2 regions of the Bradyrhizobium sp. 134 genome follow, and region 1 is predicted to be linked to the other one. Evidence: predicted binding sites of a transcription regulator. Region 1 holds the regulator's gene; the other holds the start of a gene.

Evidence for each region. Region 1 encodes PhoB, which activates phosphate uptake and scavenging genes when phosphate is short. Its sites were predicted from a motif close to TGTCATNNANCTGTCAT; they were not measured.
Region 2: the regulator PhoB is predicted to act here: its motif matches at 2,535-2,551, upstream of ugpB (sn-glycerol-3-phosphate ABC transporter substrate-binding protein UgpB).

Annotation. Positions count from the first base shown of each region.
Region 1 covers NZ_JADPKX010000034.1:794,592-809,058, forward strand. Annotated here, with positions in the region: gene IVA75_RS13330 (OmpA family protein) at 6-1,400, shown strand; gene IVA75_RS13335 (hypothetical protein) at 1,403-1,699, shown strand; partial or broken gene IVA75_RS13340 (haloalkane dehalogenase) at 1,776-2,063, shown strand; gene IVA75_RS40135 (hypothetical protein) at 2,091-2,222, opposite strand; gene IVA75_RS13345 (lysylphosphatidylglycerol synthase domain-containing protein) at 2,572-3,627, shown strand; gene IVA75_RS13350 (ATP-binding protein) at 3,661-4,959, shown strand; gene pstS (phosphate ABC transporter substrate-binding protein PstS) at 5,103-6,116, shown strand; gene pstC (phosphate ABC transporter permease subunit PstC) at 6,215-7,204, shown strand; gene pstA (phosphate ABC transporter permease PstA) at 7,209-8,054, shown strand; gene pstB (phosphate ABC transporter ATP-binding protein PstB) at 8,051-8,872, shown strand; gene phoU (phosphate signaling complex protein PhoU) at 8,883-9,599, shown strand; gene phoB (phosphate regulon transcriptional regulator PhoB) at 9,623-10,330, shown strand; gene IVA75_RS13385 (GcrA family cell cycle regulator) at 10,570-11,082, opposite strand; gene IVA75_RS13390 (aspartate aminotransferase family protein) at 11,538-12,740, shown strand; gene argF (ornithine carbamoyltransferase) at 12,740-13,687, shown strand; gene IVA75_RS13400 (Hsp33 family molecular chaperone) at 13,926-14,467, shown strand, end outside.
Region 2 covers NZ_JADPKX010000034.1:414,916-429,382, reverse strand. Annotated here, with positions in the region: gene IVA75_RS11745 (MarR family transcriptional regulator) at 1-412, opposite strand, end outside; gene IVA75_RS11740 (organic hydroperoxide resistance protein) at 567-992, shown strand; gene IVA75_RS11735 (CaiB/BaiF CoA-transferase family protein) at 1,168-2,385, shown strand; gene ugpB (sn-glycerol-3-phosphate ABC transporter substrate-binding protein UgpB) at 2,606-3,922, shown strand; gene ugpA (sn-glycerol-3-phosphate ABC transporter permease UgpA) at 3,970-4,851, shown strand; gene ugpE (sn-glycerol-3-phosphate ABC transporter permease UgpE) at 4,851-5,699, shown strand; gene IVA75_RS11715 (sn-glycerol-3-phosphate import ATP-binding protein UgpC) at 5,705-6,784, shown strand; gene IVA75_RS11710 (Hsp20 family protein) at 7,083-7,508, shown strand; gene IVA75_RS11705 (DUF1150 domain-containing protein) at 7,560-7,832, shown strand; gene IVA75_RS11700 (tetratricopeptide repeat protein) at 8,044-9,156, opposite strand; gene ptsN (PTS IIA-like nitrogen regulatory protein PtsN) at 9,261-9,722, opposite strand; gene raiA (ribosome-associated translation inhibitor RaiA) at 9,961-10,566, opposite strand; gene rpoN (RNA polymerase factor sigma-54) at 10,647-12,260, opposite strand; gene lptB (LPS export ABC transporter ATP-binding protein) at 12,352-13,350, opposite strand; gene IVA75_RS11675 (LptA/OstA family protein) at 13,630-14,340, opposite strand; gene lptC (LPS export ABC transporter periplasmic protein LptC) at 14,346-14,467, opposite strand, start outside.

The DNA of each region.
Region 1 (14,467 bases):
GTCGAATGCAGAAGCTTTTCAGGTGGGCCAGCAAATGGTGGCCGGGGCTCATCCCCCTGGCCGTCATGTGGGGATTTGCGGCCTGGAATAACACTTTGCCGGTCGAGGCGGACCTTTCCGCCCGCAGCTCGGCGGCGCTAAAGGATACCGTTCTTGACAAGACCCGGATCGCGGTGGACGGCCGCGACGTCAGCCTGGCTGCGGAGGCCTTTTCCGAGGAGGGGCGCCGCGACGCTGTTGTGGCGGTCGAGACCGTGCCCGGCGTGCGCCTGGTCGACGACCGGACCCGCCTCGTTCCCGAGGCAAAGCCCTTCGTCTGGAACGCCGAACGCGACGTGGTGCGGGTGACGCTGTCAGGCTCCGCGCCCCTGCCGTCGATGAAGGGCCGCCTGACCGAGGCGGCCCGCAAGGAGGTCGCCGGTACCGAGGTGGCCGATCAGATGGGTTTGGCCCGCGGCGCACCGCCGCGGTTCGAGGCGGCTGCGATGCTGCTGCTCGACCAGATCGGCAAGCTCAAGGACGGCAAGATCACGATCACAGACACCAAAGTCACGCTGTCGGGCATGGCGCGCGATCTCGGCGGCCGCGAAGCCGTCGCAGCGGCGCTGAAAAACCTGCCCGAGGGCTTTTCGATCGCCGCCAACGACGTCAAGGCGCCGCCTTACGTCTTCCAGGCCTACAAGGATCCGGTGGCCGCGACGGTGACGCTGACCGGCTATGTTCCCGACAACAATGTCCACGCCGCCATCGCCACCAGCGCGTCGCGGAAATTCTTCAACGAAAAGGTCGTCGACAATCTCAAGGCCAGCGTCGGCGCGCCCGGCTCGTTCAGCCCCGCCGTGGTCGCAGCGTTCGGCGCGCTGTCGCGACTGTCGACCGGCACGCTCGTCGTGTCCGACCGCGAGGTGAAGCTGTCGGGCGATGCGCTCTATGAAGGTGCCGCCAACGACATCCGCGCAGGCCTCGGCAAGGACTTTCCGAAAAACTGGCAATACAAGCCGGAAATCACGGTGAAACCCGCAGCCGGTCCGGTCGACGGCACCGTGTGCCAGCAATTGTTCTCGGAGCTTTTGGCCAAGGCCAAGATTCGCTTCGGGGCGAAGCGCGCCGACATCGATCCGGATTCCGCCGGCATTCTCGATCATCTGATCGAGACGGCATTGCGATGCCCCACCACCAATATCGAGGTCGCCGGGCATACCGATGCCGACGGCGAGGATTCGTTCAACCAGGCACTCTCGGAGAAGCGCGCGCAGGCGGTGATCGACTATCTGGTCAAGGCCGGCCTGCCTGCCAGCCGCTTCACCGCGGTCGGCTACGGCAGCACGCAGCCGGTCGCCGGCAACGACAGCGAAGACGCCAAGGCGCAGAACCGCCGCATCGAATTTCTGGTGAGGTGACGATGCCCTATCTCGTCTCGTTCCATCTGGGCTGGCTGATCGGCTCGCTGCTGCTGGGCTTTTGCATGGGCTGGATCTCGGTGGTCCAACGCGGCAACGGCACCTCGAAGGTGACCGCGCGCTGGCTCGCCGTGCTTGTTGCCGGCCTGGTCGCGGCCTCGCTCGCGCATGTGGTCCCCGGCCGCTTCGGCTACTGGCTCGACCTCGGCCTGATCATGTTCGCCTGCTACCTCGTCGGCGCCGCCATCGGCGCATGGCTGCGCGACCGGGTGGTCGCGCGCAGCATGCCGCCGGCCTGAGTTCGGATCCGCTGGCCTCAAGCTCCGATAACTCATCGCTCGGCAGGTGAAACGCGAAGAGGCGTCGTGGGCGCTTGACATGCCGATCGCAGGCGAGCCCGCTGACGTTTATCAGGCGCTCCAGTCCGCGCATGCAGTGCTGGCCGCGTCGTCCTATCCAAAGCTCCTGTTCACCGGCGAGCCCGGAGCTCTGGTCGCACCGGAATTTGCCGAACGGTTTGCCGCCTCCCTGAAGCACTGCGCGCTGGTTCGTCTCGGCGCCGGCCTGCATTTCCTCCAGGAGGATCACCCCGAGGCGATCGGGCGCTCCGTCGCCGGCTGGATCGCGGGCATCGAGGCGGTGCGCCCGCAGCTTGCGGCCTGAGCAGAACGCTACCTCCGAACGACGCTCTCATCGCGGCCGCTGGCGGGCGGCCGCAATGACGTCTGTGATGTCGCAGTGCAACCGGATGATCGAGTGCGAGCCGTCGGCCACGTAATCGTGCGCGCCGCGGCGGCCGCGCGCGGCGCGACCCTCTTTCAACAGCGGAATCCCGCCCATAGATTGATTTCGACTTAAGCCGTGACGGAACATTGTACGGCCGAAATCATCAAAACTTCATGGCGTCTGCGCAGGATTGCCATGGAGATTCGCGTCAGGCTTGCCGCCGAAAGCGCCAAACCGTGCATCAGGAGCCCGCAACCTGCCTAAAACCTTGAAGCCACGACTTTTTGTTCGAATTGTCGAATTCCACTCCGCCCCAAAACGCGCTAGTGGAGGGGCAGGGGGCATGCGCGATGCCGGAGCCGCCGGCGAGGATTCGTCGGGTGCCTGCGTGTCGTCCGCCTGTTCGCCGGCCACCCTGGCCGCTGAAGCGTTGTTCGAGGTTTAGATGCTGGAAGCCATACGCAGGGCGATGTCGTTTCTGCGCCAGAAGCAAATCCTGCATAAGCTTGGAGTTGTGATCAGCGTCGCGGTCATCGGCATCGCTTGCTATGTGCTCTACCACATGCTGCGCGGCATCGATGTCAACGAAGTCCTCGAAGCGATCAAGAGCACCGAGCCGAGCCAGATTGCGATGGCGGCGCTGTTCGTCGCCGCGGGCTATTTCACGCTGACCTTCTACGACCTGTTCGCGGTACGTGCGATCGGCCACGCCCACGTGCCCTATCGGATCAACGCGCTCGCCGCCTTCACCAGCTATTCGATCGGCCATAATGTCGGCGCCAGCGTCTTCACCGGCGGCGCGGTGCGCTACCGTATCTATTCCGCCTACGGCCTGAACGCGATCGACGTCGCAAAAATCTGTTTCCTCGCCGGCCTGACCTTCTGGCTCGGTAATGCCGCGGTTCTGGGCCTCGGCATCTCCTATCATCCGGAGGCCGCGGCCTCGATCGACATGCTTCCGCCCTGGCTGAACCGGATGCTGGCGATGATGATCATCGTCGGACTGGTCGCTTACGTGGTCTGGGTCTGGACCCAGCCGCGGATGGTCGGCCGCGGGCCCTGGACCGTGATGCTGCCGGGCGGCCCGCTGACCCTGCTCCAGATCGCGATCGGCATCATCGATCTCGGCTTCTGCGCGCTCGCGATGTACGTGCTGGTCCCGGACGAGCCCAATCTCGGCTTCGTGGTGGTCGCGGTGATCTTCGTCTCGGCCACGCTGCTCGGCTTTGCCAGCCATTCGCCCGGAGGCCTTGGTGTGTTCGACGCGGCGATGCTGGTCGGGCTCTGGCAGATGGACCGGGAGGAGCTGCTGGGTGGGATGCTGCTGTTCCGCGTCCTCTATTATCTGTCCCCTTTCGTCATTTCTGTAATCTTGCTGACGTTTCGCGAAGTTATCATCGGCGCGCGATCGAAACGCCTGCAGCAGGCGGCGCTCAAGCTCGACCCCGGCCCCGCACCTGAAGCCGCTTACGTGAGAAAGCGCAGCGACAGCGGCGCCTGACCGGCGCAAAGTCCTTTGGAGAAGCCCGCCCCGATGGCGATCGACGCCCCATCTTCTCCCTCCTCCCAGCCCTGGTCCGACCGGCTGCGGCACTCGACCGTCATCCTGATCGCCGCGGCGCTGGCACTGTCGGTGGTGGTCTCGCTGGGCGAATTGTCGGCACTGCATGCGATTGCGGTGTTCGTCTGCATCGCGGCCGCAGCGCTGATCCCGTGGCGCCTGCACGATACCGCCGCCTCGCGCGAAGAGACCCGCCGCGTCAACCCGGTCGAGAGCGCGGCAGTCGCCGCGGTGGTCGCCGGCATGCCAGATCCCGCGGTGCTGCTCGATCGCGCCGGCCGCGTCATCCATCTCAACGCTGCGGCCGCCCAGCTCGCGCCGGCGCTGCGCCGGAATGAGCTCGCCCAGTTCGCGCTGCGCTCGCCCGAGATCATCACGGCCCTGCGCGAGTCGATCGCGACCACCGAGCCGCGGCGCGCGACCTATCTCGACCATGTCCCGGTCGATCGCTGGATGGAGCTGACCATCACGCCGGTGCCGGTGCCGACCACATTCGGCGGCGCCGACAAATGCATGCTGATGACCTTCCACGACCAGACGCCGCTGCGCCGGGTCGAGGAGATGCGGGCCGATTTCGTCGCCAATGCCAGTCACGAGCTGCGCACCCCGCTGGCCGCGCTGTCCGGCTTCATCGACACGCTCCAGGGCCAGGCCAAGGACGATCCCAAGGCGCGCGAGCGCTTCCTCGGCATCATGCACAACCAGGCCACCCGGATGGCGCGTCTGATCGACGATCTGCTGTCGCTGTCGCGGGTGGAGCTGTCGGCCCATGTGCGGCCCGACACCCTGGTCGACCTGCTGCCGATCATCTTGCAGGTCGCCGACGGGCTCGAGCCGCTGGCCCGGGAACGCCAGGTCGAGGTCGAGACCCAGCTGCAAGAGACCCCGGTGCTGATCGCGGGCGACCGTGAGGAGCTGCTCCGCCTGTTCGAGAATTTGATCGAGAACGCGCTCAAATACGGCGCCTCGGGCGGTCGTGTCATCGTGTCGCTGACGTCCAGTTCCGCCCCTGATGGAACTCAGGAAATCCGGGTCTTGGTCCGGGATTTCGGCCCCGGCATCGCGCCGGAACATTTGCCGCGGCTGACGGAGCGGTTCTACCGGGTCGATGTCGGCGACAGCCGCTCGCAGGGCGGCACCGGCCTCGGATTATCGCTGGTGAAACATATTCTTAACCGCCATCGCGGCCGGCTTTTGATCGAAAGCGTGCCCAAGCAGGGCGCCACTTTCGCTGCCTGTTTCCCCCAGGGCAAGCCTGCGGCTCTGAGCTAAATTCCAGCGATTTCAGCTCCTTAACACTGTCATCCGACTGTCACCAAACCTTCGTAAAAGCTCAGCTGTCCGCTCCTAAAGGGGCGGCACGGGGAGCGCGATCGGGCGCGGATGGCGCTTCGCTCCCCTGTATGGAGACCAGCATGAATTTCCTCAAAACACTCGTCGCTGCTGGCATGGTCGCCGCATCGACGACGGCGGCCTTTGCTGCCGACATCACCGGTGCCGGTGCGACGTTCCCGTTCCCGATCTATTCCAAATGGGCCGACGCCTACAAGAAAGAGACCGGCAACGGCCTGAACTACCAGTCGATCGGCTCCGGCGGCGGCATCAAGCAGATCCAGGCCAAGACCGTGACCTTCGGCGCCAGCGACGCGCCGCTCAAGGCCGAGCAGCTCGAGAAGGACGGCCTCGTCCAGTGGCCGATGGTGATGGGTGCCATCGTTCCCGTGGTCAACATCGAGGGCGTGAAGCCCGGTGAGATGGTGTTCGACGGCGAGACGCTGGCCAGCATCTATCTCGGCAAGATCACCAAATGGGACGACGCCGCGATCAAGAAGCTCAACCCGAACGTGAAGCTGCCCTCGGAAGCCATCACCGTGGTCCGCCGTTCGGATGGTTCGGGCACCACCTTCAACTTCACCAACTACCTCGCCAAGGCCAGCGCGGACTGGAAGAGCAAGGTCGGTGAAGGTACCGCCGTCGAGTGGCCGGTCGGCGTCGGCGCCAAGGGCAACGAAGGCGTGTCGGGCAACATCAGCCAGACCAAGAACTCGATCGGTTACGTCGAGTACGCCTATGCCAAGCAGAACAAGCTGACCTACACCGGTCTCGTCAACAAGACCGGCAAGCCGGTGCAGCCCACCGTCGAAGCGTTCCAGGCGGCCGCCGCCAACGCCGACTGGGCCAAGGCTCCCGGCTACTACGTCATCCTGACCGACCAGCCCGGCGAGAAGTCCTGGCCGATCACGGCGGCGACCTTCATCCTCATGCACAAGGACGCCACCGACAAGGCGGCCTCGCAGGAAGCCATCAAGTTCTTCCGCTGGGCCTTCAAGAGCGGCGGCAAGGCGGCTGAAGAGCTCGACTACATCCCGATGCCGGACCCGGTCGTTCAGCTGATCGAGAAGACCTGGGCTGCCGACATCAAGAGCTAGGCTCGCGACGCTCGTGCCCCGGATGCGCTGCGCCGCATCCGGGGCACGGACCAACAAAAAACGTATACTATTTGGTACAGGGGATCGGCGTGGCAGAGATGGCCGTTCAGAGCGATGTAATCGACGACGCCGGACCGTATGATCGCGCCAAGGCCTTGAGCGCGTTCAAGCTCGGGGACGTCACCTTCTACTGGATCACGCGGCTCTCCGCGATCTCGGTGCTTCTGATCCTCGGCGGCATTATCCTTTCGCTGATCGTCGGCGCCTTCCCGGCGATGAAGGAATTCGGGGTCTCGTTCCTGTGGACGCAGCGCTGGGCGCCGTCCGCCGATCCGCCCGTGCTCGGCGCGCTCGGGCCGATGTACGGCACGCTCGTCACCTCCTTCATCGCGATGCTGATCGCCATTCCCGTGGGTCTTGGCATTGCGATCTTCCTCACCGAGCTCTGCCCGCAATGGCTGCGCCGCCCGATCGGCATGGCGATCGAGCTGCTCGCCGGCATCCCCTCGATCATCTACGGCATGTGGGGCTTCTTCGTGTTGGGGCCGTTCCTCGCCAACACGTTCCAGCCCTTCATGATCAAGATCTTCGACGGCGTGCCCGTGCTGGGCGCGATCTTCGCAGGTCCCCCGTCCTATCTCAGCCTGTTCAATGCCGCGCTGATCCTCGCCATCATGGTGCTGCCCTTCATCACCTCGATTTCGGTCGACGTGTTCAAGACAGTGCCTCCGGTGCTGAAGGAAGCCGCCTACGGCGTCGGCTGCACCACCTGGGAAGTCGTCCGCAGCGTGGTGATCCCCTACACCCGCGTCGGCGTCATCGGCGGCGTCATGCTGGCGCTGGGCCGCGCGCTCGGCGAGACCATGGCGGTGACCTTCATCATCGGTAACTCGTTCCGGATCTCGTCGTCGATCTTCGCCCCCGGCACCACGATCTCGGCGGCGATCGCATCCGAGTTCGCCGAGAGCGACGGCCTGCACCAGTCCGGCCTGATCCTGCTCGGCCTCCTGCTGTTCGTGCTGACCTTCTTCGTGCTCGCGGCGGCGCGGCTGATGCTGATGCGGCTGGAAAAGAAGGCGGGGAACTGACGCCATGAATCCGATCTATTCACGCCGCCGCCGCAAGGACATCGTCGTCCGCGGGCTCTGCATCGCCGCAACCGCCTTCGGTGTCACCTGGCTCGCGCTGATCCTGATTACGCTGCTCTACAACGGACTGGCCGGACTCAATGTCCAGCTGTTCACCGAGAACACGCCGCCACCGGGATCGAACGAGGGCGGACTGCTCAACGCCATCGTCGGCTCGCTGATCATGACCGTGATCGGCGTCGGCATCGGCGCGCCGCTCGGCATGTTCGCCGGCACCTATCTCGCCGAGTACGGCCGCAATGACCGGCTGACCTCGGTGATCCGCTTCATCAACGACATCCTGCTCTCGGCACCCTCGATCATCATCGGCCTGTTCATCTACGGCGCGGTGGTGGTGCCGATGCGCGGCTTCTCGGCGATCGCGGGCTCGCTCGCGCTCGCGGTCATCGTGATCCCGGTGGTGCTGCGCACGACCGAGGACATGCTGCTGCTGGTGCCGAACGCGTTGCGCGAGGCGGCCTCGGCGCTCGGCCTGCCGCGTTCGCTGGTGATCAAGCGGATCGCTTATCGCGCTGCCCGTTCGGGCCTCATCACCGGCGTGCTGCTCGCGACCGCCCGCGTCGCCGGTGAAACCGCGCCGCTGCTGTTCACCGCGCTGTCGAACCAGTTCTTCAGCCTCGGCCTGAACAAGACGATGGCAAACCTGCCGGTGACCATCAACAACTTCGTGCAGAGCCCCTATGCCTATTGGAAGCAGCTGGCCTGGAGCGGCGCGCTGCTCATCACCCTGACCGTTCTTGCCCTTAATATTTTCGCGCGCATCCTTGGCGCCGAGAGGACCGCAAAATGAGTGATCTTTCCGTATCGATGAGCGCGTCAGGTGGACTGCCGCACGCGGCAGTGCTGCCGGAGGCGCCCCCCAAGGTGACCGTGCGCAACCTGAACTTCTATTACGGCGAGCACCACGCGCTGAAAAACATCAACCTGACGCTCGGCGCCAACCGCGTCACGGCGTTCATCGGTCCGTCAGGCTGCGGCAAGTCGACCCTGCTGCGCATCTTCAACCGGATGTACGACCTCTATCCCGGTCAGCGCGCCACCGGTCAGCTCATGCTCGACCAGACCAACATCCTCGACGGCAAGCTGGACCTCAATCTGCTGCGCGCCCGCGTCGGCATGGTGTTCCAGAAACCGACGCCGTTCCCGATGACGATCTACGAGAACATCGCGTTCGGCATCCGTCTTTATGAGAAGATATCGAAGTCCGAAATGGACGGCCGCGTCGAGAAGGCGCTGCGCGGCGGCGCGCTGTGGAACGAGGTCAAGGACAAGCTCAACGCCTCCGGCCTGTCGCTCTCCGGCGGCCAGCAGCAGCGCCTCTGCATCGCCCGCACCGTCGCGGTGCGGCCCGAGGTGATCCTGTTCGACGAACCCTGTTCGGCGCTCGACCCGATCTCGACCGCCAAGGTCGAGGAGCTGATCCAGGAGCTGTCCGAGGATTACACGATCGCGATCGTCACCCACAACATGCAGCAGGCGGCGCGCGTCTCCGACAAGACCGCCTTCATGTATCTCGGCGAGTTGATCGAGTTCGACGACACCAGCAAGATCTTCACGTCGCCGTCCGACCGGCGCACGCAGGATTACATCACCGGCCGGTTCGGCTAGGAGACGCGACATGGGTTCTGAACATACCGCAAAGGCCTTCGACACCGACCTCCAGGAACTCACGCGCCTGGTCGCCGAGATGGGTGGCATCGCCGAGCGCATGATCGTCGAGTCCGTCGACGCATTGATCCGCCGCGACGTCCCGCTCGGCCAGCGCGTCGTCGCCATCGACACTGAACTCGACGCGCTGCAGAAGCGCATCGAGGAACGCGCGGTGCTCACCATCGCCCGGCGCCAGCCAATGGCGGTCGATCTGCGCGAGATCGTCGGCGCCATGCGCGTCGCGACCGATCTCGAGCGCATCGGCGACCTCGCCAAGAACATGGGCAAGCGCGTTGCGGCGCTGGAGACGGACTTCCATCCGCTCAAGCTGTTCCGCGGCCTCGAGCACATGACCGACCTCGTGCAGCAGCAGGTCAAGTCGGTGCTGGACGCCTATGCCGCGCATGATTTGCCGGCGGCGATGGCGGTGTGGAAGGGTGACGAGGAAGTCGACGCCATCTGCACCTCGCTGTTCCGCGAGCTCCTTACCTACATGATGGAGGATCCGCGCAACATCTCGTTCTGTATTCACCTGATGTTCTGCGCCAAGAACATCGAGCGGATCGGCGACCACGCCACCAACATCGCCGAGACCGTGTTCTACATGATCGAGGGCCAGGCGATCACCGACAAGCGGCCGAAGGGCGACATGACGACCTTCGCCAGCACGGTACCGAACACCTGAAGACTTAAGGGAGCGACGACCCGATGGGCGCACGCATTATGGTGGTTGAGGACGAGGAAGCCCTGACCGAGCTTCTCCGCTACAACCTCGAAGGCGACGGCTATGACGTCGAGACGGTGATGCGCGGCGACGACGCCGACACCCGCCTCAAGGAGCACATCCCCGATCTGGTCGTGCTCGACTGGATGCTGCCGGGCCTGTCAGGCATCGAACTGTGCCGGCGGCTTCGCACCCGTCCCGAGACCAAGCAGCTCCCGATTATCATGCTCACCGCGCGCGGCGAGGAGAGCGAGCGGGTGCGGGGTCTTGCGACCGGCGCCGACGATTACATCGTCAAGCCATTCTCGGTGCCGGAGCTGCTGGCGCGCGTGAAAGGCCTGCTGCGGCGCGCAAGCCCCGAGCGGCTCGCCACCGTCCTTGCTTTTGGCGACATCGAGCTCGACCGCGACAAGCGCCGCGTGGCGCGCTCGGGCCGGCCGATCGATCTCGGTCCGACCGAATATCGCCTGCTGGAGTTCTTCCTGGAGCACCCGGGACGGGTGTTCTCGCGCGAGCAACTGCTCGACAGCGTCTGGGGCCGCGACATCTATATCGACGAGCGCACCGTCGACGTGCATATCGGCCGCCTGCGCAAGCTGCTCAATCTCGGCCGCGAGCAGGACCCGATCCGCACCGTCCGCGGCGCTGGTTACGCGCTGGATGATCGGTTTGCCAAGGCGGAGCAGGTGTAGGGTTGCAGCCTTGTTTGTTGGCAAGCTGTCCCCGAATTCTTCGACGTCGTCCCGGACAAGCGAGCGAAGCGAGCGCTGATCCGGGACCCATAACCACCGAACGTGGTTTGGCGAAGACTCGGAATGACCCCTTTCGCGCAACAACTGCGCGCTCGGAGTATGGGTCCCGGCCCCCGTGCGCAATTGGCCGGGACGACACTGAAATCGTTGAGCCGTCTTCGCGCGACGACTTGCGGTAATTAGCGCGGCCCCGGCTTCACCGGTGCACGCCGCCGATCCGACGCCGGCTGGTACGCGACGCGCGAGTGCTGGGCGCAATAGGGCAGGCCGGACAGCGCCCGTCCACCGCAGAAGAAGAAGTCCGGGCTCGAGGGATCGCCGACCGGCCAGTGGCAGGTCGCCTCGTTCAATTCCAGCAGCGACAGCCGCTGGCTCATCGGCACCACGTTGTCATAGGTGACCGGATCCGGCTCAGCCTCGACCTCGAAGGCCTGCGCCAGCGCGGTGTTGCCGCGCGAGATCGGGCGGCTCACCCGCATCATGTGCTGCGCGGGGCGCGCCTTGCGCGGTCGGGGCGCTGCCGACGAAGGGCTCTTGGCGCGGCCCGAGAGGCCGAGCCTGTGCACTTTGCCGATTACGGCATTGCGGGTCACATTGCCGAGCTCCGCCGCGATCTGGCTGGCCGAAAGTCCGGCCTCCCAGAGCTTTTTCAGCTGCTCGACGCGATCATCGGACCAGGTCAAAACCGTCATTGCACCCTTTCCCTCGCTGCGCGCCAGCCATCCTGGGGCCTCGTAGCGAATGCCTAAGCCTTCAAAAACCCGTGCCGCCAGAATCCCTTAAGGCTCGCCGGGCGCGTCTTGAACGCCCGAACGTTTACGCCGGTACATAAGGACTTAAAGATCAGAACCACTGCACGAGATGTCGTATCTGACAATCCAAACGCTACAATATGGCGTGACTCCCGCGCAAGAGTCCGCCGACTCGCTTCCACATGTTCCGTGACTAAATCCCGCAAAATCGGCACCGCAAGACTACGGATTCAGCGTTTCGCGAGGCTTTCCGGGCGGCATTGACACCCGTTTCACCAAGCCTAAGATAGTCGCACGTGCCGCCCGCAAGAGGCGGCACGTTTCGTTTTCCGGGCCGGTCGATGGTGCGTTGCGCAATGCACGCTCACACCGTCCGCAACATTCAAGTGACCGTCATGACTAACAGCGCAGCGCCGCATTTGCTCCCCGTTTTCGCCAGGTCCGACCTCGGTTTCGAGCGTGGCGAAGGCTGCTGGCTGATCGCGACCAATGGCGAGCGCTATCTCGATTTCACCTCCGGGGTGGCGGTGAATGCGCTCGGCCATGCCCATCCGGCGCTGGTCGCGGCGTTGCAGGAGCAGGCCACGAAGCTCTGGCACATGTCGAACCTGTTCCAGAGCCCGGACGGCGAAAAGCTCGCCGCGCGCCTGTGCAATGAAAGTTTTGCGGATTTCGTGTTCTTCTGCAATTCCGGCGCCGAAGCGCTGGAATGCGTGATCAAGGTGGTGCGCCGTTATCACGCCGCGAAGGGCCATCCCGACCGCTATCGCATGATCACCTTCGAAGGCGCGTTCCATGGCCGCACGCTGGCGACGCTGGCCGCGACGGGTTCGGCAAAATATCTCGAAGGTTTCGGCCCCCCGATGGAGGGCTTCGACCAGGTTGCGCATGGCGATCTCGAGGCGGTGAAAAAGGCGATCGGTCCGCAGACCGCCGGAATCCTGATCGAGCCGATCCAGGGCGAGGGCGGTGTCCGTTCGGCAACGCCTGCCTTCCTGAGGGCGTTGCGCCAGCTCTGCGACGAGAAGGGTCTGTTGCTCGCCTTCGACGAGGTGCAAACCGGCATGGGTCGCACCGGCGATCTGTTCGCGTACCGCCGCCTTGGCGTCGAGCCCGACGTGATGTCGCTGGCCAAGGCGCTCGGCGGCGGCTTCCCGATCGGCGCGTGCCTTGCGACCGCGGAAGCGGCGTCCGGCATGACACCGGGCTCGCACGGCTCGACCTTCGGCGGCAATCCGCTCGCGATCGCGGCTGCGAACGCCGTGCTCGACGTCATGCTCAAGCCCGGCTTCTTCGACCACGTGCAGAGGATGTCGCTGTTGCTGAAGCAGAAGCTCGCTTCCGTGATCGACCGCCACTCTGATGTCGTCAGCGAAGTGCGCGGCGAGGGCCTCCTGATCGGCATCAAGGCCGTGGTGCCTTCGGGCGATCTCGTTGCCGCCTTGCGCGCCGAAAAGCTGCTCACCGTCGGTGCCGGCGACAATGTCGTGCGTTTCCTGCCTCCTTTGATCGTCACCGAAGCCGAGATCGAGGACAGCGTCGGGCGGCTCGAGCGCGCCTGCACCGCGTTATCCGGCAACAAGCGGGCGGCAAGCTGATGAGCAAGTCGCCCGATAATACACCCAAGAAAACACCGAAGCACTTCCTCGATATCAACGAGCTGCCGCTGTCGGAGCTCAAGCGCATGCTCGCCGCGTCCACCGCGATGAAGGCGAAGCAGAAGGCGCATCAGCCGGTCAGGCCGCTCGAAGGCAAGACGCTGGCGATGATCTTCGAGCGCCCCTCGACGCGGACGCGGGTGTCTTTCGATGTTGCCATGCGCCAGCTCGGCGGCGAGCCCATCATGCTCACCGGTGCCGAGATGCAGCTCGGCCGCGGCGAGACCATCGCCGACACCGCGCGGGTGCTGTCGCGCTATGTCGACGCCATCATGATCCGCATCCTCAATCACGATGCCCTGCTGGAGCTTGCGGCGAACGCCACCGTACCCGTCATCAACGGCCTGACGCGGCGCTCGCATCCCTGCCAGGTGATGGCCGACCTCATGACCTACGAGGAACATCGCGGCCCGATCGAGGGCAAGACGGTGGCCTGGACCGGAGACGACAACAACGTGCTGGCGTCCTGGGCGCACGCCGCCGAGCGTTTCAAGTTCCAGCTCAATGTCGCGACGCCTCCGGAGCTCGCCCCGAAAAAAGCCATGCGCGACTTCATCAAGGCGACCGGCGCGCCGATCATGCTCGGCACCGATGCCGAAGCCGCCGTGCGTGGGGCCGATTGTGTCGTGACCGACACCTGGGTGTCGATGGGGGACAAGGAAGGCGAGCACCGCCATAACGTGCTCAAGCCCTATCAGGTCAATGCCCAGCTGATGTCGCTGGCCCAGCCCGATGCATTGTTCATGCACTGCCTGCCCGCCCATCGCGGCGAGGAGGTCACCGACGAGGTGATCGACGGTCCGCAATCCGTCGTGTTCGACGAGGCCGAAAACCGCCTGCACGCGCAGAAGGGCATTCTGGCCTGGTGCTTCGACGCGGTGAAGTAGATCGACGCGGGCGAGCTAACTTTCCGTCGTCCCGGCGAAGGCCGGGACCCAGACCGCGGAATCTCTCTTGTGGCAGATCGGCGGAGGCAACGAGTTTTCGCCAAACCAATATTCGTGGTTATGGGTCCCGGCCTTCGCCGGGACGACACCGAATTTGCCGTATCATGATCAAACCAGTGTCCAGATGAGCTGCTCCGAACCCCTTCCAATTCCGCCTTCCGACCCCAGATAAAGCGCCATGGTTTCCCAATCCCCTGACATGAAAACCGGGCCCGAAGGTCCGGTTCGCGCGCCATCCGCGGTTCCGATCGATGACGCTGTGCTGCCCTACGAGGTCGACGCGCTCGATGTGCGCGGTCGGCTGGTGCGGCTTGGTCCGGCGCTCGACGAGATCCTGACCAAGCACGATTACCCGGCGCCGGTCGGCAAGCTGCTCGGCGAGGCCATCGTGCTGACCACGCTGCTCGGCTCGGCGCTGAAGTTCGAGGGCCGCTTCATCCTCCAGGCCCAGACCGACGGTCCGGTGTCGTTCCTGGTCGTGGACTATCAGGCGCCGGATCGTCTGCGCGCCTATGCGCGCTACGACGCCGCGCGCCTCGGCGATGCAAAGGATTCCGGCGCGCTGCTGGGGCACGGTCATCTCGCCATGACCATCGACCAGGGCCCCGACATGAGCCGCTACCAGGGCCTGGTCGCGCTCGACGGCGGCAGCCTGGAAGACGCCGCTCACGAATATTTCCTGCGCTCCGAGCAGATCCCGACCCGCGTGCGTCTCGCCGT
Region 2 (14,467 bases), 380 kb from region 1:
CCTTCATCGCGACCAGTTCCGAGACTGAGCAGTCCGTCGCCGCCAGGATCGATTGCGGCACGGCGCGCGCCTTGTCCTTCAAGGCTTGGCCCTGCGGCGTCAACGCGATCAGCACCTGACGTTCGTCCTCGCTCGAGCGCGTGCGCTTGACGAGGTGGGCCGCCTCGAGCCGCTTGAGCAGCGGCGTCAGCGTGCCCGAATCCAGGTGCAGCTTTTCGCCGATGCTCTTCACCGGCACGTCGTCGCGCTCCCACAGCACCAGCATCACGAGATATTGCGGATAGGTCAGGCCGAGCCGATCCAGCAGCGGCTTGTAGACGCGGTTGAAGGCATGCGCGGCCGAATAGACCGCGAAGCAGATCTGGTTGTCGAGGCGAAGCGGCGCGTCCGCTGCCGAATGTTTCCGGGGCATCGAGAATCTCACGGGACTTGCTCCATTCTGGGGCCGGCCGGCGGCATATTCAATTGCGAACAATTAAATGTGAGGCACTGTAATTTAAATTGCGCACAATCTAATTGCTTGCGATAAGGATTGCACCCCACCCGAGAAACACAGGGAGACGAAAATGTCAGTGAACGTCCTCTACAAGACCAGCGCAAAGGCCACCGGCGGCCGCGACGGCCATGCCGCGACCCTCGATGGCGCGCTCGACGTCAAGCTCACCACGCCGAAGGAACTCGGCGGCGGCGGCGGTGCCGGCAACAATCCCGAGCAGCTGTTTGCGGCGGGCTATGCCGCCTGCTTCATCGGCGCGATGAAGTTCGTGTCCTCGCAGGGCGGCCCCAAGGTTCCGGCCGACGCCTCCGTGACCTCGACCGTCGGCATCGGCCCGCGCGCGGCCGGCGGCTTCGGTCTCGACATCGACCTTGCCGTCTCGCTGCCGGGCCTCGCCCGCGCGGAAGCCGAGGCGCTGGTCGAGAAGGCGCACCAGGTGTGCCCGTATTCCAACGCGACGCGCGGCAATGTCGACGTTCGCCTGACGGTCGTCTGATCGGGTAGCTGAAGCGGCTGGCCCGGGATCCTCTCGGACCGGCCGCTTCCCATGATTTGCCATCCCGCGGGATTGCGGCGAGCGGCCTGCATGACGCCCTACGCGGGAAGCCATTGCCGGCCCGGACGAACCTCGTTAGGCCTGTGATCAATATCGACACAGGGGACGCGAAGGGATGACTGAAGCCGCCAGTTCTGGAGCTGCCACGGGCGCAATGAGCGGCCTGCGCGTCATCGATCTCACGCGCGTGCTCGGCGGTCCCTATTGCACCCAGATCCTAGCCGACCATGGCGCCGACGTGATCAAGGTCGAGCCGCCCGCCGGCGACGAGGTACGCGACTGGGGCCCTCCCTTCCACGAAGAAGACGCGGCCTATTTCATCGGCATCAACCGCAACAAGCGCTCGATCGGCCTCGACCTCGCCTCCGAGGGCGGCCGGGCCGTGCTGCTCAAGATGCTGGAGAGCGCCGACGTCCTGATCGAGAACTTCAAGCCGGGCACGCTGGAGAAATGGGGCATCGGGAACGAGGTGCTCAGCAAGAAATTCCCGCGCCTCGTGCATTGCCGGATCTGCGGCTTCGGCGCCGACGGCCCGCGCGGCGGCAACCCCGGCTATGACGCCATCATCCAGGCCATGACCGGCATGATCGCGGCGACCGGCTCGCCCGAGAGCGGGCCGATGCGCATCGGCGTGCCGCTGGTCGACATCGGCACCGGCCTCTATGCGGCGATCGGCATCCTGATGGCGCTGTCGGAGCGGCAGCGCTCGGGCCAGGGCCAGTTCCTGGAGACCACGCTGTACGAGACCGGTCTCGCCATCATGCATCCGCACACCGCGAATTATTTCATGCATGGCAAGCCGCCGTCGCTCACTGGCAACGAGCATCCCAACCTCGTGCCTTATGCGATCTTCCCGACCAAGACCGACAACATCTTCATCGGCGTCGGCAATGACGGCACCTTCCGCAAGCTCGCCAAGGAGATCGGCAAGCCCGAGCTCGGCACCGATCCGCGCTTTGCGCGCAACAAGGACCGCATCGCCAATCGCGAGGCACTGCGCGCCGAGCTCGCCGCCGTGTTCAGCCAGCACGAGGCCGAGCCGCTGTGCAATCGCCTGCTCGCCGCGGGCCTGCCCGCAGGCCCCGTGCAGAAGATCGACCAGGCGTTGACCAACCCGCACACGATCGCGCGCGGCGATATCATCGAGAAGGATTGGTACAAGGGCGTGGCATCCCCGATCCGGCTCGATCGCAGCAAGCCGAGCCTGCGGCGCCTGCCGCCGAAATTCAGCCAGCACGCGGCCGAGGTGCTGGGCGAATTCGGCTACTCCAGGTCCGAGATCGACGCGATGGTCGAGCAGGGCACGGTCTGCGGACCCGAGCGCAAGCGCTAGCGCCTCGCCTTCCACATCCGACGGCAATGCCGCACTGCGGTGCGGGGCGCTCTGTGCATCGCGAACGGAGGACGCTGCTCGCGCGGCATTCGCCTATTTGACAGCTTCCCTTTTCCAGCGCTTGCCGCTTTCGTTTCGGCCGCTTACACAGTCATGTGAACGTCATATGGCGCTGCTAGCGCAAGCGATCATTTTTGACGGCCCAAGGGAGGTTTACTTGATGGCTCTTCGACACTTTGGAGCGGCTGCCGCTATTGCACTCACGGTTGGACTATCGGCCTCACCGGCCTTGGCCGTGACCGAAATCCAGTGGTGGCACGCGATGACCGGCGCCAACAACGACGTCATCGTCAAGCTCGCCACCGACTTCAACGCGTCGCAGAGCGACTACAAGGTGATCCCGACCTACAAGGGCAACTATCCCGATACGATGAACGCCGGCATCGCGGCATTCCGCGCCGGCAACGCCCCGCACATCATGCAGGTGTTCGAAGTCGGCACCGCGACCATGATGGCCGCGACCGGCGCCGTGAAGCCCGTCTACAAGCTGATGGCCGACGCCGGCGAGAAGTTCGACCCCAAGATCTACCTGCCCGCCATCACCGGCTATTATTCGACGTCGAAGGGCGAGATGCTCTCATTCCCCTTCAACTCGTCCTCGACCGTGATGTGGGTGAACCTGGACGAGCTGAAGAAGGCGAACGTCGAGATTCCGAAGACCTGGCCCGAAACGTTCGAGGCCGCCAAGAAGCTGAAGGCTGCCGGTCACGACACCTGCGGCTTCTCGGGCTCCTGGATCACCTGGGTCAATCTCGAGCAGCTCTCGGCGTGGCACAACGTGCCGCTCGCCAGCAAGGCCAACGGCCTCGACGGCTTCGACACCGTGCTCGAGTTCAACGGACCGCTTCAGGTCAAGCACCTCGAAACCCTGGTCGAGCTGCAGAAGACCAAGACCTATGACTACGCCGGCCGGACCAACACCGGCGAGGGTCGCTTCACCTCCGGCGAGTGCCCGATCTACCTGACATCGTCGGCGTTCTTCGGCAACGTCAAGGCGCAGGCCAAGTTCGCCTTCACCGCCGTGCCGATGCCGTATTATCCCGACGTCAAGGGCGCGCCGCAGAACTCGATCATCGGCGGCGCTTCGCTGTGGGTGATGGGCGGCAAGTCGGCCGAGGAATACAAGGGCGTCGCAAAGTTCCTGACCTTCCTCTCGGACACCGATCGCCAAGTTTATATCCACAAGGCCTCGGGCTACCTGCCGATCACCAAGGCGGCCTATGCCAAGGCGAAGGAAGAGGGCTTCTACAAGGATCAGCCCTATCTCGAGACCCCGCTGCTCGAGCTGACCAACAAGGAGCCGACCGAGAACTCCCGCGGCCTGCGCCTCGGCAACATGGTGCAGCTGCGTGACGTCTGGTCGGAAGAGATCGAGCAGGCGCTGGCCGGCAAGAAGACCGCCAAGCAGGCGCTGGATGCCGCCGTCGAGCGCGGCAACACGATGCTGCGGCAGTTCGAAAAGACCGCCGTCAAGTGAGGCAATGAGCGGCAGGCCGCGACCCGGTCTGCCGCTCTGCTGGCATCATGCAAAAGCAAGCCATTTTCCAGTCAAGGCTGTTACCGTACGCGCTGGTTGCGCCGCAGCTCGCGATCGTCCTGATCTTCTTCTATTGGCCGGCCCTGCAGGCGGTGATCCAGTCCTTCCTGCTCCAGGATGCGTTCGGTCTGTCGACCACCTTTGTCTGGTTCGAGAATTACGTCGAGCTGTTCAAGGACGCGGCCTATTTCGAGGCGATCGTCCGAACCTTCTTGTTCTCGTTCGCCATCGCCGTCTCGTCGCTGTCCTTCGCGCTGCTGCTCGCCGTGATGGCGGACAAGCCGCTGCGAGGTTCGATGCTCTACCGCACGCTCCTGATCTGGCCCTATGCGGTGGCGCCGCCCGTGGTCGGCGTGCTCTGGATCTTCATGCTGCATCCCTCGCTCGGCGTGCTCTCGCGCTATCTTCGCAACATGGGCATCGACTGGAATCCGCTGCTCGACGGCGACCAGGCCGCGGCGCTGATCATCCTCGCCGCCGCGTGGAAGCAGATCTCCTATAATTTCCTGTTCTTCCTCGCCGGCCTGCAGGCGATCCCGAAGAGCGTATTCGAGGCCGCTGCGATCGACGGCGCTCGTCCGATGCGGCGGTTCTGGACCGTGACCTTCCCGCTGCTGTCGCCGACCATCTTCTTCCTGCTGGTCGTCAACATCGTCTACGCCTTCTTCGACACGTTCGGCATCATCGACACCATGACCCGCGGCGGTCCCGGAACGTCGACGGTCACGCTGGTCTACAAGGTCTATTCCGACGGCCTGCTCGGCGGCAATCTCGGCAGCTCGGCCGCGCAGTCGGTGATCCTGATGGTCATGGTCATCGTGCTGACCGGAATCCAGTTCCGCTTCGTCGAACGCAAGGTGACCTACTGATGGTCGAGGAAGAGGGCTTCCGGCGCTACGTCGCCCACATCATCCTCTGGATCGGGATCGCGGTCGTCGCCTTCCCGGTCTACATCGCGTTCGTCGCCTCGACCCAGGACAACGCGCTGATCGCCAACGGGCAGATGTCGCTGCTGCCGGGCGGTCATTTCTTCGAGGTCTACTACCAGACCATTTTCGTCGGCACGAGCGGATCGACCCGCGAGCCCGTCGGCAACATGATGCTGAACTCGCTGGTGATGGCGCTGCTGATCGCGGTCGGAAAGATCGCGATCTCGATCATCTCGGCCTACGCGATCGTCTATTTCCGCTTTCCGTTCCGGATGCCGATCTTCTGGATCATCTTCATCACCCTGATGCTGCCGGTCGAGGTCCGCATCTATCCGACCTACAAGATCGTCGCAGATCTGCACATGCTCGACAGCTATGCGGGCCTGTCGCTGCCGCTGATCGCCTCGGCCACCGCGACGCTGCTGTTCCGCCAGTTCTTCATGACGGTGCCGGACGAGCTGCTGGAGGCCTCCCGCATCGACGGCGCCGGCCCCTTGCGCTTCTTCTGGGACACGTTGCTGCCGCTGTCGCGCACCAACATGGCGGCGCTGTTCGTGATCCTCTTCATCCTCGGCTGGAATCAATATCTCTGGCCGCTGCTGATCACCACCCGCGACGACATGCAGACCATCCAGGTCGGCATCCGCAAGATGATTACCACCACCGACGCGCTGACCGAATGGCCGATCGTGATGGCGACCGCCGTGCTCGCGATGCTGCCGCCGGTGTTCGTCGTCGTCGTGATGCAGAAATTGTTCGTGCGCGGACTCGTGGAGACGGAAAAGTAGATCCCATGGCTAACGTCACCCTGCGCAACGTTCGCAAGACCTATCCCGGCGGCTTCGAGGCCATCAAGGGCGTCAACGTCGACGTCGGCGACGGCCAGTTCTGCGTGCTGGTCGGTCCCTCCGGCTGCGGCAAGTCGACATTGCTGCGCATGGTCGCAGGGCTCGAAACCGTCACCGGCGGCGAGATCGACATCGGCGGCCGCATCGTCAACCAGATCGAGCCTGCCGATCGCGACATCGCGATGGTGTTCCAGAACTATGCGCTCTATCCGCATATGAGCGTCTTCAACAACATGGCCTACGGCCTGCGCAACCGCGGCATGAAGGAGGCCGAGGTCAAGACCCGCGTCGACGAAGCCGCGCGCGTGCTCGAGCTCACCTCGATGTTGGAGCGCAAGCCGCGCCAGCTCTCCGGCGGCCAGCGCCAGCGCGTCGCCATGGGCCGCGCCATCGTGCGCCAGCCGAAAGTGTTTCTGTTCGACGAGCCGCTGTCCAACCTCGACGCAAAACTCCGCATCGCGATGCGGGTCGAGATCCGCAAATTGCAGCGCCGGCTCAACACCACGTCGATCTACGTCACCCACGACCAGCTCGAGGCGATGACGCTCGCCGACATTCTCGTGGTGATGAATGGCGGCCAGGTCGAGCAGGTCGGCAATCCCTTGGCGATCTACGAGAAGCCGGCGACGACTTTCGTCGCCTCCTTCATCGGGGCACCGCCGATGAATCTGATGTCGATCCGCGCCGACGAGATCAAGTCGCAGCTCGGCAGCACCGACGCCGGCATCCTCGGCATTCGCCCGGAAGATTTCGTCATCACCGACCAGACCCCGGCCGGCGGCGTCGCGCTCCCGCTCACCGTTGAAGCGATCGAGCGCGTCGGCGCCGAAACCTTCGTCTACGGCACGCGGGCTCAGGACGAGCAGCGCATCGCCGCCAACCCCGGCGAGCTGCCGCCCGGCGAGGTCATCGTCCGCATTCCCGGCTCCGAGGCGCCCCCGATCGGCGCGAAGATCCGCGTCGCGGCGATGCGCCAAAAGCTGCATCTGTTCAGCGGCGACGGCCGGACGCGGATCGAGGCCTGACCGGGTTCGGCGGAGCCGTCGATTAAAAAAAACGCGAAAACAACCCCATGCACAGTAGAAGGGGGTTTGTTTTCGTTGAGAAAAATCGCGCCGCAATTTCGTCGTGCCGGGCTTGTCGCAGGCGTTTCGCGCCATGACGGCAAGTCAGCCTTTCTGCATGGCAGAGCGGGTCAGCTGCCAATCCACAGCCCCCGGCTACGTCCTTGAACCCACACGCGGATATGCCCATATTGCTGATCAAGGGGTGCCTGTACGGGCCCTGATGCACCAAAGTCGCTTCGAGAGGGCTTTGTAAACTATGTCTCGTGTTCCCACGCTTTCCAGTCCGTTCCTTCTGGGCTTCGACGAGATCGAGCGCGTGCTCGATCGGGTCGTCAAAGGTGCCGACGGTTACCCTCCCTACAATATCGAGAGGTGCGACCGGTCGGAGGGCCAGCCCGAGCGGTTGCGAATCACACTGGCGGTCGCCGGATTCACCCGTGACCAACTCGATGTAACCATTGAGGAAAACCAGCTCGTCATTCGCGGGCGGCAGCAGGACGACAAGACCCGGCAATACATCCATCGCGGCATCGCCGCGCGCCACTTCCAGCGCACTTTCGTGCTGGCGGAGGGGATGCTGGTGCTGGGTGCGGATCTGAAGAACGGATTGCTGGCGATCGATCTTGCCCGGCCGGAACCGGAGAGGATCGTTAAGACAATCGCTATCAATGAGCACGAATAATGGAACGAGTAGCGGACTCGACCGCTTAGTTTCTGTGAAGGAGTCGAGACCATGAGTGAAGGTCACGTTGCGTTCGAATACGAAGCCAAGAACGTCTCGCCGGAGACGCTGGCAACCCTCGGCGAAGGCCATATCGCCTATGTGAAGCAGATCCGCTCCGAGGATGTGCCGGGCCTGTTTCCCGAAGCGCCGAAGATCGCGCCGGGCCTCAAGCTCTTCGCGCTCCACGCCGCCGACGGCACGCCGATCATGCTGACCGACAGCCGCGAAGCCGCGATCGCCAACGCCTGGAGCAACGAGCTGCAAGCGGTGAGCGTGCACTGAGCACGCGCACGTCGCACGTCGCACGAATAGGGTTTCAAGCGGGCATGCCTTCGCAGGAAGGTGTGCCCGTTTTTATTTCGGCTGATGAAGTTTCCACGTCGTCATTGCGAGCGCAGCGAAGCAATCCAGAATCTTTCCGTGGAAGCAGTCTGGATTGCTTCGTCGCAAGAGCTCCTCGCAATGACGGAGTCGAGAGCGCGCGGCTCCGCCGTCACTTCACGAAACCAAGTCCTTCGCGCGCCGTATCCACGGCCCATTTGTCGCTCAGTGGCAGCGCGAGCACGCTGTTGAAATCCGCGCGCGCATGTCTGGCGTCGGACATCATCATGTAGAGGAGAGCGCGGTTGACCAGGGCGAGCTGGCTTTTCGGATCGTGCCTGATCGCCTCGTTGTAGTCGGCGAGCGCGCGATCGTGCTGTCCCATGTCCCGAAACAGACCGGCGCGACTGCTGTAGGCTTCCGAATTCCCCGGCCGTAATCGGATCACTTCGTCGAAATCGGCAAGGGCGCGTTTGTCGTCGCCCTTCCTGTGCAGGACGACGCCGCGAACCAGATAGGCCTTTTCGAAAGACGGCCTAATCCTGGTAACGTCATCCAGCTCCCGGATGGTGCTGTCGGCATCGTCCTTCTTCAGGAACACCATGGCCCGGCAATAGTGGCCGCCGGCACTTCCGGGCTCCAGGCGGACGGCGCTGTCGCAGTCGTCCAGAGCTGCATCGATCTCGCCCTTGTTGAGGCGAACGGTGCTTCGCAACTCGTAGGGCCAGGCGGCGGCCGGATTGCGCTGCATCGCCTCGCTGTAATCGGCGACGGCGTGATCGGTGTCGCCCTTCGCTGCATACACCTCCCCTCGCATGACGAGCGCACGGTAAGCCTGCTTGGGGCTGCGTTCGATGGCCTCGGTGAAGCCGGCGATCGCGCGATCGAAATCGCCCCCGTTGAAATACGCCTCGGCGCGCGAGGTGTAGGACGCCCCATAATTTGGGTCGAGGCGAATGGCCTCGTTGTAGTCGATCATGGCGCGCTCGCGATCGCCTTTGGCAGAATAGGCGCGACCGCGGCAGTGATAGGCCCGCCCGAAATTCGGATCGATCCGGATCGCGGCGCTGCAATCCTCGAAGGCGCGATTCCAGTCGTGCTTGATGTAGTAGGCTTCGCCGCGCAGCTCGTAAGCGACCGCATTGGTTGCGTCGGCTGCGATGATCTCGGTCTTCTCCGCGATGACGCGGTCGTTGGACGCCTCGTCGGCGCGGGCCACAGCGGTGGCGACAATGGTGATGGAGCAAAGCAGACCAAAAACCCGCCCGATCGAACCGCAAATCATCTTGCAAAATCCCCGCGCCGAAACCGTGCCGGAGACGAAATATCGCAGCACCCGGCTGCCCAATAAGTCGCAGACGGCGCTGCGTCGGTTCGAGAGAGAAAGGGTTACGCCGCCGTCGCCGGCGGCAGCGCCAGCACGGAATAGATCGCCTGGGCATCGCGCGAGGCGCGGAGCTTCTTGGCGATATCCTGGTCGCGGAGCAGGCGGGCGATGCGGGCCAGTGCCTTGAGGTGATCGGCGCCGGCGCCTTCGGGGGCGAGCAGCAGGAAGACGAGGTCGACCGGCTGGCCGTCCATCGATTCGAAATCGATCGGACGATCGAGGCGCGCGAACAGGCCGAAGATCTTTTCCAGCTTGGGCAGCTTGCCGTGGGGAATGGCGACCCCGTAGCCGACCGCGGTGGTGCCGAGCTTCTCGCGCTGCAGGAGCACCTCGAACACGGAACGCTCGTTCTGCCCGGTCAGCTCGGCGGCCTTGGCCGCGAGTTCCTGAAGCGCCTGCTTCTTGCTGTTGACCTTCAATGCCGGGAGAATCGCCTCGGGCGCGACCAGATCGGTAATCGGCATGGAAGTCTTCCGAGGTGAATGAAAACGTCAGGTTCCGAATTGGCCAGCCTGGACAAAGAACCTGGGCGGGCCGACGTCAAGAAGTTGAAGCAGGAGGCGGACTTAGCTCGCCCCTGATGTGGGGGGCTTCTACTCCAACGCAATCCCGGTGCCAACTCCCGCGTGCAGCTTTGCCCCGGTCATTGTTAAGGCGGAAAGGGGCTCCCGGCGCGGGGGCCCCAGGGCGTCGCCCGCGGCCTCAGGCTTTGCCATCCGCCTTGGCCCCCGGGGGATCGATCCAGCCGACATTGCCGTCGGCCCGGCGGTAAATGATGTTCACCCGGCCCGAGGAGCCGTGCTGAAACACCAGGCAGGGCGCCCCGCTGAGGTCGAGTTCCATGACCGCTTCGCTGACGGACAGCGGCTTCAGCGAGGTGGTGGCCTCGGCGATGATGACGGGGCTGTAGCCGGTGATCTCGTCCTCGTCCTCACCCTCGCCCGGGGCTTCCAGCACGTAGCTGGTGGCATCCATGGCGGCCAGCGCCGCGGAGGCGACATGGGCCTTGCGTGCGGAGCGATCCTTGAGCCGGCTCTTGTAGCGCTTGAGCCGCTTCTCGATCATCACCAGCGCCTGGTCGGCACTGGCATAGGCATCCGGTGCGTTCGAATCGGCCTCGAGCGTGATTCCCGAATCAAGATGCAGCGCACAGTCGGTGCGGAAGCCGAAGCCGTCCTTGCTCAGCGTGATGTGGCCGGAATAATTGCCGTCGAAATATTTGCGCAGGACCTCTTCAGTCCGGTCGGTGACACGGCCGCGCAGGGCCTCGCCGACGTTGACGCTCTTTCCCGAGATGCGGAGAGTCATGTGAACCTCGCTTGGTTCGTGCCTGGCCAGGATCGGGCCCGATAGCAGATCGAGAGTAGCGCGATTTGGCGCCGGCGCAATCAGGCCGGTTCGGGATTGCGGGAGCGATCGGCCATGGCGGTGGAGAGGACGTTACCAAGAGCGCTCTGCTTGTCGCGACGGCGTTGCACCGAGGAAGGAATGCGCATGGCTTCGCGGTACTTCGCGACCGTGCGGCGGGCGATATCAATGCCCGAGCCGCGCAAGCGTTCCACGATGGTGTCGTCGGACAGGATCGCAGACGGCGCCTCCGCATCGATCAGCAGCTTGATGTGGTGACGCACGGCTTCGGCCGAATGCGCCTCGCCGCCATCGGCCGACGCGATCGAGGCCGTGAAGAAATATTTCAGCTCGAACGTGCCGCGATTGGTCGCCATGTATTTGTTGGCGGTGACGCGCGACACCGTGGATTCATGCATCTGGATGGCGTCGGCGACGGCCTTCAGATTCAGTGGTCGCAGATGCGCCACGCCATGGGTGAAGAAGCCGTCCTGCTGGCGCACGATCTCGGTTGCGACTTTCAGGATGGTGCGGGCGCGCTGGTCGAGCGCGCGCACCAGCCACGTCGCGTTCTGAAGCGCGTCGGTGAAATACGATTTGTCGCCATCCTTGCCGATCTTCTTCGAGAGCTGCGAATAGTAGGTCTGGTTGACCAGCACGCGCGGCAAGGTGTCGCTGTTGAGCTCGACATGCCAGCCGCCGTCGGGACCCGGGCGGACATAGACATCGGGCACCATGGTCTGGAGCCGGGCCGTACCGAACTTCATGCCGGGCTTGGGATTGAGCCGGCGGATCTCGCCGATCATGTCGGCGATGTCCTCGTCGTCGACGCCGCAGAGCTTGCGCAAGGCCGCGACGTCGCGCTTGGCGAGGAGATCGAGATGCTCGACCAAGGCCTGCATCGCGGGATCGTAGCGGTCGAGCTCGCGGAGCTGGATCGCCAGGCATTCGCTCAAACTGCGCGCGCAGACGCCGGGCGGATCGAATTTTTGCAGGACGGCAAGAACGTTCTCGACGTCCTGTTGCGATGCGCCGAGCCGTTCGGCGGCCTGGCCGAGATCCGGGGGCAAATAGCCGGCCTCGTCGACGAGGTCGATCAAATACTGGCCGATCATGCGCTGCGCGGCCCCGGTGAAAGCAACCGAGAGCTGCTCGGCGAGATGGTCGCCGAGCGTCATCTCCGCGGCGACGAAGGCTTCGAGATTGTAGTCCTCGTCACCGGAGGCGCCGCCGCCCCATTCGGTATAGGTGGTCGGCGCCGCATCCTGGGCGGTGCGGGCGGCCGCCTCGGCCGGTTCCTCGGAGAAGACGTTGTCCAGCCCGGTGTCCATGGTCTGCTCGATCTCGGCGCGGGTGCCGAGATCCTTGCTCATCCACTCTTCCTGGCCGGGCTCGAACGCTTCGCCCGGGCCGCCGCCCGGCTCGTCGTTGTGGCCGCCGTCGCTGTCGTTGAACTGGCCGGTCTCGGCCGGGCCCTCGCCCGCGGGCGGCTCGTCATTGGCCCGTTCCAGCAGGGGGTTACGCTCGAGTTCCTCTTCGACGAAGGTCGTGAGATCGAGATTGGACAATTGCAGCAGCTTGATCGCCTGCATCAACTGCGGCGTCATGACCAGCGACTGCGATTGCCGGAACTCTAATCTCTGCGAAAGCGCCATGAAGCAAGAACCGATCCCAAAAAGTTGGTCCGATTTTTGCTTATCCTAGTCTAAGCCCGATGTACACGTCTTGACGAATTGGAAAAACGGGCTAGAGGCGGAATTCCTCGCCAAGGTAAAGGCGGCGCACGTCCGGATCGGCCACGATCTCATCCGGGCTCCCCTCGGTCAGGATTTCACCGGCATAGACGATGTAGGCGCGATCGGTGAGGCCTAGCGTCTCACGCACATTGTGGTCGGTGATCAGCACGCCGATGCCGCGGTTGGTGAGATGGCGAACGAGGTCCTGGATGTCGCCGACCGCGATCGGATCGATGCCGGCAAAGGGCTCGTCGAGCAGCATGTAGTTCGGACGCGTCGCCAGCGCACGCGCGATCTCGACGCGGCGCCGCTCACCGCCGGACAGCGCGATCGACGGCGATTTCCTCAAGCGCGTGATGTTGAATTCGTCGAGCAGCGAGTCGAGCTGCTGCTCGCGCTTCTTGCGCGAGGGCTCGACCACTTCGAGCACGGCGCGGATGTTCTGCTCGACCGTGAGGCCGCGGAAGATCGAGGCCTCCTGCGGCAGATAGCCGATGCCGAGCCGCGCACGCTGATACATCGGCAGCTTGGTGACGTCGTGGCCGTCGAGCTCGATCGCACCGCGATCGGCCTTGATCAGGCCGGTGATCATGTAGAACACGGTGGTCTTGCCGGCGCCGTTGGGGCCGAGCAGGCCGACCGCTTCGCCGCGGCGCACATAGATGCTGACGCCGCGCACGACCTGGCGGCTGCCAAAACTCTTTTCCACGCTATGCACAGCCAGGAAGCCCGGCCTCTTCAAGAGCTGCGGCCCGCCGGACCCGTTGGGCCTGCCGGCAGCCCTCACGGGGTGAACCGCCTGGGCCCGAGGCGGCTCGGCCTGATAGTCGCCCTGGAATTGATCGGGCGCATGCATCGGTTGGTTACGGGCGATCGGCGGCGCGTCCCTGACCGGGCTGGCCACGAGACCGCCGACGCTGTCACCGAGCGCGGTGATGTCCTGGCGCGCAAATCCTGGCCGGCCGCGTTTGGCGGGGCGCCGACGGAACATGCTGAAGAGATCGACCATCCCCGCCTTCTAGCCTTTCGCGACGATTCTGCGCGACGATCCTGCGCGGTATTCGCGCGATCTGCCGCGCCGGCCTCAGGATTCGCCGACGCAGCATGAATGAAGGGATGTCTCATGCCCAGTGAAACACGCCCGAAAAGCGGCGAACCCCGCTTCGAAAGCCCTTTGCGCTAGATACAGTCTCGACGGGCAAGCTTCAACCTCGGATCGGGAGTGATCGAGCCAAGCAACTGAAATCATTCTTCAAATTTACTTCGCCTGGCTTGGACTTAACTGGACTTATTTGGGCTTATTTGCGCCAGGCAATTGCAGAGGTCCCGCGCCGGGCTTGCCCGCGCCTCCGGATCCGCAATCATTGCCGCCGCCCTGCGGCAGCAGCGCCTGCACCCGGCCGCTGTCGGATTCCACACGCGACACGCCCGTGGTCATGTCGACCGCCAGCCGGTCGCCGCGCAGCACGTTCTTGCACTGCGTCAAGACGACGCCGCCAAGCATGGTGATGAGGTTGGTGCGGGTGTCGAACACGGCGGTCTCGCCCGTCACCACCTGGTCCTTCTGGGTGACCACGACATTGCCGCGCGCCTCCAGCCGCTTGATCGAGGAGTTCCCCCCCGGCCCCGGCGTCGCCGACTGCATCGGCGCCCCCTTTGACGCCTTTGCCGCAGGCTGTGGCGTGGCCGGCTTGTCGCCGCCCGAATCGTAAAACACCACCAGCGTCTTCGAGGTCATGGTGGTGTCGCCCTGGATGACCTTCACATTGCCGGAGAAGGTCGCTTCCTTTTTCTTGTCGCGCATCTCGAGCGAGGCGGCTTCGATCTGGATCGGCTGATCGCGGTTCTGCGAGAAGCCCTGCATCGCGTTGGGCACGCCTTGCATCGTGCTCTGCGCGCTCGCCACGCCCGTTGCGACCAGTGCGATGCCGACGGCGAGCGCGGCCGCACCAGGGATGACGCGCCGCTTGTCGTGGTTGCGCGGGAAAAACCTGATCATGAAAATCACTTTGAATTGGCGGACTTGTTCGGGGGCGTACGTGTCTTCGCCGCCGGCGCGGGTTCGGCCGGCGCAGGCTGAGCGGCGGCGGGATCGTCCAGCTTGTCGAGGTGCATCACCACATTGC